3 regions of the Streptomyces griseiscabiei genome follow, and region 1 is predicted to be linked to each of the others. Evidence: riboswitches for the same ligand, from Rfam matches in the RefSeq annotation. Region 1 holds a riboswitch; each other region holds the start of a gene.
What was found. A riboswitch is a leader RNA that binds a small molecule or an ion and turns the genes downstream of it on or off. The one in region 1 is predicted to bind cyclic di-AMP.
Positions count from the first base shown of each region.

Region 2: linked by a shared signal. The riboswitch ahead of J8M51_RS21970 (M23 family metallopeptidase) and the one ahead of J8M51_RS40365 (M23 family metallopeptidase) in region 1 are both predicted to bind cyclic di-AMP.
Region 3: linked by a shared signal. The riboswitch ahead of J8M51_RS38710 (C40 family peptidase) and the one ahead of J8M51_RS40365 (M23 family metallopeptidase) in region 1 are both predicted to bind cyclic di-AMP.

Region 1 is NZ_JAGJBZ010000004.1:208,458-211,724, reverse strand. Features, by position in the region: gene J8M51_RS40370 (aldo/keto reductase) at 1-97, opposite strand, end outside; gene J8M51_RS40365 (M23 family metallopeptidase) at 239-1,300, opposite strand; cyclic di-AMP (ydaO/yuaA leader) riboswitch at 1,311-1,472, opposite strand; gene J8M51_RS40360 (PP2C family protein-serine/threonine phosphatase) at 1,759-2,889, opposite strand; gene J8M51_RS40355 (GTP cyclohydrolase II) at 2,984-3,267, opposite strand, start outside.
Region 2 is NZ_JAGJBZ010000002.1:1,046,271-1,049,537, forward strand. Features, by position in the region: gene J8M51_RS21965 (M16 family metallopeptidase) at 1-923, shown strand, start outside; cyclic di-AMP (ydaO/yuaA leader) riboswitch at 1,172-1,345, shown strand; gene J8M51_RS21970 (M23 family metallopeptidase) at 1,358-2,146, shown strand; gene J8M51_RS21975 (GntR family transcriptional regulator) at 2,348-3,052, shown strand.
Region 3 is NZ_JAGJBZ010000003.1:1,061,203-1,064,469, forward strand. Features, by position in the region: gene J8M51_RS38705 (hypothetical protein) at 1-104, shown strand, start outside; gene J8M51_RS38710 (C40 family peptidase) at 109-1,326, opposite strand; cyclic di-AMP (ydaO/yuaA leader) riboswitch at 1,336-1,509, opposite strand; gene pcrA (DNA helicase PcrA) at 1,761-3,267, shown strand, end outside.

The DNA of each region.
Region 1 (3,267 bases):
TCCAGCCGAAGACGTTGCCCCCGAGGGAGAGCGGGAACACGTCGATGTCGGACGTGCCCAGCCTGCGAAGAGGAGAAGAGGGAGAAGAAGTGGTCATGCCATTCGTCAACCCTCGTGGCGGACGCGTGCATTCCGGGGTCGCGTGAACGGTGCGTGAAACCGTGGGAGCGCCTGTACGACAGCGACGCCGCTTGGCCTCCGGGAGGCCACGCGGCGTCGCTGTCGTCGTACGGGCGGGTTACGGGGTGAGGCCCTTGCCGCGGAGCCACGCCGCCGGGTCGATGCCGCCGGAGGAGCCGCCGGGGTGGACCTCCATGTGGAGGTGGGCGCCGGTGACGTTGCCGGTGGCGCCGACGCGGCCGATGACGTCGCCGGTGGCGACCTTCTGGCCGACGCTGACGCCGATCGAGGACTGGTGGGCGTACCAGATCTCGGTGCCGTCATCGAGGGTGAGGACGGTCTTGTAGCCGTAGGCGCCCTCGTAGCCGGCCTGGGTGATCGTGCCACTGCCGACGGCCTTGATCAGGGTGCCGGTGGGGGCCGCGAAGTCGAGGCCGGTGTGGTAGCCGGAGGACCAGTAGGGGCCGGCCTGGCCGAAGGTGGAGGTGAGGGTGTACGAGGAGGTGGGAAGCGTGAACTGCTTGGCGAGCGAGGCCAGGCGCTCGGCTTCCTTCTTCTGCTCGGCCTCCTCGGCCGCCTTCTTCTTGGCGGCGGCCTCCTTGGCCTCCGCCTCCCTCTTCTCCTGGGCGGCCTGCTCGGCGGCCTTGTCCGCGGCGGCGGTCTGGGCGGCCTCGGCGGCGGCCTTGTCGGAGGCGTCCTGCTGGGACTCGGCCTGCGCCATGATGCGGGCGCGCAGCGCCTCACCGGCGTCGGCGGTGCCCTGCTCGGATTCGGCGGGGGTCAGGCCGGCGTTGCTGAGCGGGGACCTGGAGGCCTCGGGCTCGGGCTCCTCGGCCTCGTCCTCGAAGACCGAGCCGACATTCGGCATGTCGGGCATCGATATGGAGACCGGGGCCTTGCCGGACTGCGCGCTGGCCATGCCGGCGCCACTGACGGCGGCTATGACACCGACGCCGAGGACCGTGGAGCTGCGGGCCAGTCCGCCACGGGCGAGTACGCCGCTCTTCTTGGCGACGCGGTGCCGACCGCGAGCGGGGCGGAGGGTCTCCTCGTTCGGATTCCACTCCTGCCAGGGGCCCTCGTTGTCGCTGTTGTAGCTGCCGTAGCCGAACGTCTGGCTCTCGCCTTCGCGTTGGGTCGGCACGAACGGGGCTTCGGTCGCGGACCGGTTCGACGCCACGTGGGCGTACTCCTTCCTTCCTCCTCGCCTACCGGGTTAGCTGACGGGTTCGGAGCAGGAAGGTCTCCTACGCGCGTAAACCGGTCGTGCGTACTGCCACGGCGGTTTGCGTGCGATTCACCCCAGGGTGGTGGTTCCCCGGTTCCCTTGCGGAATTCGGCGCGTGAGCACGGAGCCGTCTCTTGTGACGGCTGGGACGACCGCGCTGCGTTATCGAACGTTAATAGACGTCAGTACTCCATTCCAAGCTGTTCCGAATGATCGTTCCGGCTTCCGCGCTGGACTTTACGGGTCATGAGGGGCGGAAAACGGGCGAGTTGGCGGTGACTCACGAGTAACAGTTGTTCTGACGGTGCGTCAGTTCCTATACGGAGGACGGTCGGACGAGCACGCTCGGTGACATCGGCCCCGATGAGGTGCGAGATGTGAGAGAGCTGTGTGTGCGGGAGACGTGTGCGTCAGGGGCGGCGGACCGCCAGGAGGGCCATGTCGTCCGTCGTGCGATCGCCCGTGTGCCGGCCCACCTCCTCCGCGAGGGTCGTCAGCAGGGCGCCCGGGACGGAGAAGGTGCGTCCCGACAGGCGCGCGGCCGGGTCGTAGAAGACCCCGTGCGCGTCCCGCGCCTCGGAGAGGCCGTCGGTGTAGCAGAGCAGTGTGGCGCCGGGCGGGAAGTCGGTCTCCTCCGCGCGGTCGGGCCAGCCGCCCAGGTCCTCCATGCCCAGCGGAAGCGCGGGCCGCGGGGCGTCCAGCGTGCACAGGGCGCCGTCGGCGTACAGCAGCAGAGGGGACGGATGGCCCCGGTTGACGATCCGGGCGCGGCCGGCGCCGTGCGGGAACTCCGCGAGGACCGCCGTCACGAACCCCTCGTACTCCACCGCCGCGTCCCGGCGCGCCGCCTCCCGCCGGGTGCCCTCGCGGGCCAGCGCCCGTTCCAGCCGCTGGGCCACCGCTTCGAGCGTCGACTCCTGCTCGGCCGCCTCCCGGAACGCGCCGATCAGCACGGCCACCGCCGACACCGCCCCCAGCCCCTTGCCGCGCACATCGCCGACGATCAGCCGTACGCCGTGCGGCGAGTCCTGCACCGCGTACAGATCACCCCCGATCGACGCCCCGGCCTGCGCCGCCTCGTACCGCGCGGCGATCTCCAGCCCGCCGATCCGCTCCTGCGGCACCGGCAGTACGGCCCGCTGCGCCGCCTCGGCGATCTCCCGGGCGGTGGCCAGCCGGGCGTCGCTGCGGCGGACGAGGCGGTTGATCAGTACGGCCAGTACGGCGACGGTGGCCACCGTGGCGATCTCGGTGACGGCGTCCACATGGCCCGCGTCGTCGTAGTAGGTCCGTACGGCCGTGATGCCGCCGACCGAGGCGAGCCCGGTGATCACCGTGCCGTGCAGCGAGTAGAGCGGGGCCGCCACCAGGGGCGCGGCCGTGAAGAAGGGGACCGCCGTGAACTCGCTCGGCGTGAAGTGGTCGTAGAAGAGGCCGACCGCGATCAGCAGGACGGGGAGGCCGCGCGCGAGCGTACGGGCGTACGAGAACCGCCGTCCGTCCGGCTCCCTCACACCCTCCACCCCCTCTCGCTGCCCCACGGATACAGGGTTTCCGGGGGCGGGGAGCGGGGCTAGCCGGTGGGGCCGAGTGGGCTAGTGAGGGGCGCGGGGAGGTTGGTGAGGTGGGGGGAGGTCAGCCGGCCGTCAGGCCCGTCAGTTCCGTCAGTTCCGGCAGCGGCAGGGTGTGCTGGGTCTGGAGGACCTTCGCGCGGAGGTAGCGGACGTTGTGGGCGGTGGTGAAGACGCCCGTGGGGACGCGGTGGCGGACGCCGACGCCCAGGTCGCGGAGCTGCTGCGCCTTGTCGGGGTTGTTGGAGAGCAGGTCCAGCTCGTCGATGCCGAGGGCGCCCAGCATCTGGGCCGCCGCCGTGTAGTCGCGGGCGTCCTCCGGCAGGCCGAGCGCCGCGTTCGCCTCGT
Region 2 (3,267 bases), on a different contig from region 1:
CCAGCCCGGGCCGCCGGGCCGCCAAGGAGCTGTCCCGCCGACTGTTCCCGGCCACCTCCCGGATGTCCCGGCCCCGCCAGGGCACCGAGGAGACCGTCGAGGGCATCGACTCCGCGGCCGTACGCGCCTTCTACGAGCGGCATGTACGCCCCGCGACGGCCACCGCGGTGATCGTCGGCGACCTCACCGACGTCGACCTCGACGCGCTGCTCGGCGACACCCTGGGCGCCTGGACCGGCTCCCCGGCCAAGCCGAGCACCGTGCCTGCGGTGAGCGCCGACGACACCGGGCGCGTGATCATCGTGGACCGTCCCGGCTCCGTGCAGACCCAGTTGCTCATCGGCCGGGTGGGCGCGGACCGCCACGACCGGGTGTGGCCGGCGCAGGTGCTCGGCACCTACTGCCTCGGCGGCACCCTCACCTCCCGGCTGGACCGCGTCCTGCGCGAGGAGAAGGGATACACCTACGGGGTGCGCGCGTTCGGCCAGGTGCTGCGCTCCGCGCCCGACGGCTCCGGTGTCGCGATGCTCGCCATCAGCGGCTCCGTGGACACCCCGAACACCGGTCCGGCGCTCGACGACCTGTGGACGGTCCTGCGCACCCTGGCCGCCGGGGGCCTGACGGACGCCGAACGCGACGTCGCCGTACAGAACCTGGTCGGGGTCGCCCCCCTCAAGTTCGAGACGGCCGCGGCCGTGGCGAGCACGCTGGCCGACCAGGTCGAGCAGTACCTGCCGGACGACTACCAGTCGACGCTGTACCGCCAACTCGCCGCCACCGGCACCGTGGAGGCCACCGCGGCCGCCGTGAGCGCCTTCCCGGTGGACCGTCTGGTGACCGTCCTGGTCGGCGACGCCGCGCAGATCGAGGAGCCGGTCAGGGCCCTCGGGATCGGCGAAGTCACCGTCGTACCGGCCGAGTAGAAGCACAGGCGGAGGCCGAGTAGAGGCCGAGTGGAAGCCGAGTAGATATCGGGCGGAAAGACACGCACATGTGAGGCCCTGGTGACTGAAGAGTCACCAGGGCCCACGTTTGTCCGTATTGATGGCGGAGGCGGTGTGTCTGACCTGTGGCGTAGTTAACAAATCCTGTGATCCGTTTGTTATTTCGAAGACGGCCCACTTAGCGTCGGTCCGGCTGTTCGTCAGATGTTCGCCGCAGCCGCGGCACCGGACAGTCATCGCCGAGTCCCCGTATGGCGCGAGCCAGGGGAGCCGGGGACCCACCGAAGTCCCTGGGGTGAATCGGGTGCCCTTCGCGAGCGACGCGAAACGGGGGGCAGCCGTAGGAGACCTTCCTGCTCCGAACCCGTCAGCTAACCCGGTAGGCGAGAGGGAAGGAAAGGACCAGCCACTTCATGGCGTTCACCCGCGCCCCCGGCAAGCACCGCCGTCCCGGCCGTGTGCAGCGCACGACCACGAGGAACGTGGGCGTCGCCGCTCTCACCACCACCGGTGTCTTCGGCACCCTGGCCGGCCCCGCGCTCGCCGCGGAGGAGCCCGCCGTCGAGCAGACCGGCCTGAACCAGATCATCACCCTCGGCGACACGGTCGCCGACCAGGTGGACGCGCAGGCCGCCGCCCAGGAGCAGGCCGCCGAGGTCGCCGCGGTCAAGAAGCAGGCGCAGGAGGCGGCCCGCAAGGCCGCCGCCGAGAAGGCCGAGCAGGAACGTGCCGCCGCCAAGGAGCGCGAGGAGATCAAGGCCCGTGCCGCCCGCGCGGCCGAGCGCGAGCGCCTCAACACCTACGTCGCCCCCATCAGCGGCTCCTACATCTCCACCGGCTACAAGACCGGTGGCGCCGTCTGGTCCTCCGGCAGCCACACCGGTGTCGACTTCCACGCCGCGTCCGGCACGGCCGTCCTCGCGGTCGGCTCCGGCACCGTCGTCGAGGCGGGCTGGGGCGGCGCGTACGGCAACAACATCGTGGTCAAGATGGACGACGGCACGTACACCCAGTACGGCCACCTGTCGTCCATCGGCGTCTCCGTCGGCCAGCGGGTCACCCCGGGCCAGCAGATCGGCCTCTCCGGGGCCACCGGCAACGTCACGGGCCCGCATCTGCACTTCGAGGCCCGGACCACGGCCGAGTACGGCTCGGACATCGACCCCGCCGCGTATCTGCGCTCGCACGGCGTCAACGTCTGACGGACCCAACCGCTTCCCAGGAGGCCCCGGCTCATCGAGCCGGGGCTTTCCTCGTTGTGCGAACCTCTTGTGACGCACCTCCTGTCCAAAAAATATCCCTGGATTCCGGTGCGCCATCGGAAATTCCGGCTCACTGCAATAGAGTCGCTGGAAGACACGTCAATCATCGACGTTTCACGGGGATTAAGGCGGAGGTCGGTCATGCGTATTCCGGCGCACTCGGTATGCACGGCGATCCGTGATGACATCGTCGCGGGTGTCTACGAGCGCGGCAGCCGTCTCACCGAGGAACTGCTCGCCCGCCGGTACGGCGTCAGCCGGGTCCCCGTGCGCGAGGCGCTGCGCACCCTGGAGGCCGAGGGGTTCGTGGTGACCCGCCGGCACGCGGGCGCGTGCGTCGCCGAGCCGACCGAGCAGGAGGCCGCGGACCTGCTGGAGATGCGCATGCTGCTGGAGCCGCTGGGCGCCGCCCGCGCCGCCCAGCGGCGTACGGAGGCGCACCTCAAGGTGTTGCGCGGCCTGGTCAGACTGGGCCAGGAGCGGGCCAGGAGGGGCACCAGCGACGATCTGCGCTCCCTGGGCGGCTGGTTCCATGAAACGCTCGCACAGGCGTCCGGCAGCCCCGCCCTGACCTCCACACTCGCCCAGCTGCGGCACAAGATCGCCTGGATGTACGCGGTCGAGGCGCCCGCCGACCCCGTGGAGTCCTGGGCGGAGCACGGCGGCATCGTGGACGCCGTCGCGCGCGGCGACAGCGACCGGGCCCGGACCATCACCTCCCTGCACACCGAGCGCGCCACCGCCGCGCACCGGCTCCGGTTTCCGGGCGGGGCCGCCGGGGCGGAGCGCCCCGACCGTGTGAGGACTTCGCAACACCCCGTAAACATGCAGAGCCTGCGGCATTAACACGGGAGCCGTATACAAAGACGTATGAATTCCGTGGGGCATTTTTCCTGCTGCCCGCAGAACGGAATAAGAGCGGATTCGTGGCGGATGCGAAGCGGATTCGGGATGAATAGGCGAAGGGCCCGCCCGATAAATCGGACGAGCCCTTCGGTGTGTGTGCGGATGATGCGCGCGGGAGGCTTTTCAGCCCTTTCCGTCACGGTCACCCGTCACGG
Region 3 (3,267 bases), on a different contig from region 1:
TGGTCTATGTGAAGCGGGACGACGAGACGGTGGAGAAGCCGCTGTTCGGACTCGTGGGCGCCCTGACCGTCGTGAACGTCTTCATCGCGGTGCTCTGGACCTGACGGTCTACGCCGGCCGCACCACGCTGTGGATCGACGACTCGCCGTCGTAGAAGACCGACTCCTCGCGGACGTACGTGCCGGGCTTCGGGGCGTGGATCATCATGCCGTTGCCGATGTAGAGGCCGACGTGGCCGATGTTGTCGTAGAAGAAGATCAGGTCGCCGGGCCTGGCGTTCGCCAGGGAGACGGTGGTCCCGGTGCCGGCCTGGTCGTAGGTGGTGCGGGGGAGGTCGACGCCGGCGGCCTTCCAGGCGGCCTGGGTGAGGCCTGAGCAGTCGTAGGAGCCGGGGCCGGTGGCGCCCCAGACGTACGGCTTGCCGATCTGCGCGCGGGCGAAGGCGAGGGCCTTGGCGGCCTTCGAGGCGTAGGTGGAGTCCTCGGCCGGGGCGGCGGTCTCGGTGGTGGTGCCGGTGGAGGTCTCCGTACCGGTGGAGGTCTCCTCCTGGACCGTCCCCTGAGTTCCCTGGCTCCCCTGAGTTCCCTGGTCGTCCCGGGTCTCCTGGGCCGGCTGTGCCGCCGCCTGCTGCCGCGCGAGTTCCTCGGCCTTGCGGTCGGCCTCCTCCTGCTCGCGCTGTTCGATCGCGGCGAGCCGGGTCTTCTCCTCGACGGTGAGGGTGGAGAGCAGTTCGCGGGCCTCGGCCAGCTTCGCCTGGACCGTGGCCTTGCGGGCCTTGAGGGTCTTCTGCGTCTCGGTGAGCTGTTCGAGGCCGTCGCTCGCCTCCTGGCGCTGCTCCGTCGCCTCGGCCTGCTCGGTGACGTACGCGTCGACGGCGTCCTGCCGGCGGTCCGTCAAACGGTCCATCAGCTGGTTCTGGTCGAAGTAGTCCTGCGGGTTGTCCGCGAGCAGCAGCGAGGCCTGGTCCGGGGCCGCCGCGCCGTCGCGATACTGGGCCGCTGCGAACGAACCCAGCTCCTCCCGCGCGTCGTTGAGCTTCTCCTGGCGCTTGGCCACGGCTTCGAGGAGGGTCTCGACCTGCTTCTTCTGCTTGGTCGTCCTCTCCTTGGCCGCGTTGTAGCCCTCGGTCGCCGCCCCGGCCCCGCGGTAGAGGTCGTCGACCTTCTTCTCGACTTCCTCCAGGCTCGGCTTGTCGTCGGTCGAGGGCGCGGCCGTGGCGGTCTGCGAGAGCAGGGCCACGGAGGTGAGGGCGGCGGTGGCGAGGGCGGGGGTGCGGATGCCCGCGCGCGTCCGGCCGGCCGGACGCGGCTTGCGGTGCGGCGCCATGGTTCGGCGTCTCCTTCCGTTGTCCGCCTACCGAGTTAGCTGTCGGGTTCGGGCGCAAGCTTCGGAAGGTTTGCCCTACGGCCCTTGCCGCGTGCGGCGGTCGGGCCGATTCACCCCGGAGGATCGGTGGGTCCCCGGCTCCGGCGCCCACGTAAGGCGTACCGGACTCGGCGGAGGCCGTGCGGCCCGGCGACGTTCGCCGGTTGGGTCGTACGGTCCTGGGGAAAAAGCTAGCCAACTCGTGTGGCCCGTGTGAAGGTTGATGTTCGATATGCCCGATACGTTTTCGTGACCTTAGCCTCTTCGACGCGAGAGGCGGTAGGCTCGCTCGCTCACCGTCGTACGGCGGTCGCGGTGTGTGGCGGATGTGGACGAGTGCGGACTTCCCGGGGCGGCCTCTCGCTGTCAGTGGGGGCGCCTAGACTCGGAGAGCGATGAGCAGCCTCTTTGACGACAGCTTCCTGGCGGACCTCCAGGCCCCCCGCGGCCACGCGGAGGAACCCCCGCCGCCGCCCGAGGACGATCACGTACCGGAGCCGCTTCCGGACGATCTGTTCGGCGGGAAGTTCGACGCGCCACCGGACCGTGACGCGTACTACCGCGACGGCGCTCCCCGCCCCGCGATCGACGCGGCGGCCCTCCTGGACGGGCTGAACGAGAACCAGCGTGCGGCCGTGGTGCATGCCGGATCACCCCTGCTCATCGTCGCGGGCGCCGGCTCCGGCAAGACCCGGGTGCTCACCCACCGCATCGCCCATCTGCTCGGCGAGCGGCGGGTCCATCCCGGCCAGATCCTCGCGATCACCTTCACCAACAAGGCCGCCGGCGAGATGAAGGAGCGCGTCGAGCAGCTCGTCGGCCCGCGCGCCCACGCGATGTGGGTCATGACCTTCCACAGCGCGTGCGTACGCATCCTGCGCCGCGAGAGCAAGAAGCTCGGCTTCACCTCCTCCTTCTCGATCTACGACGCCGCCGACAGCAAGCGGCTGATGGCGCTCGTCTGCCGTGATCTGGACCTCGATCCGAAGCGCTTCCCGCCCAAGTCCTTCAGCGCCAAGATCAGCAATCTGAAGAACGAGCTGATCGACGAGGAGGACTTCGCCGCCCAGGCCGCTGGGGGCACCTCCCGGTCGAGCGGAGCCGAGAGTGGGGGAGGCTTCGAGAAGACCCTCGCCCAGGCCTACGCGATGTACCAGTCCCGCCTCCGCGAGGCGAACGCGCTGGACTTCGACGACCTGATCATGACGACGGTCAATCTGCTGCGCGCCTTCCCGGACGTCGCCGAGCACTACCGCCGCCGCTTCCGGCATGTCCTCGTCGATGAGTACCAGGACACCAACCACGCCCAGTACGCCCTGGTCAGAGAGCTGGTCGGTACCTCCGAGCACCCGGTGGACGTCCCGCCCAACGAGTGGGACGTCCCCCCGGCCGAGCTGTGCGTCGTCGGTGACGCCGACCAGTCGATCTACGCCTTCCGCGGCGCGACCATCCGCAACATCCTCCAGTTCGAGGAGGACTACCCGGACGCGACGACGATCCTGCTGGAGCAGAACTACCGCTCCACCCAGACGATCCTCTCCGCCGCCAACGCGGTGATCGAGCGCAACGAGTCCCGCCGCCCCAAGAACCTGTGGACCAACGCGGGCGCGGGCGCCCGGATCACCGGCTATGTCGCCGACACCGAGCACGACGAGGCCCAGTTCGTCGCCGACGAGATAGACCGACTGACGGACGCGGGCGACGCGAAGGCCGGTGACGTCGCCGTCTTCTACCGGACGAACGCCCAGTCCCGTGTCTTCGAAGAGGTGTTCATCCGCGTCGGCCTGCCGTACAAGGTCGTCGGCGGCGTCCGCTTCTACGAGCGCAAGGAGGTCCGGGACGTCCTCGCGTATCTGCGGGTCCTCGCCAACCCGGAGGACTCCGTCCCGCTGCGCCGCATCC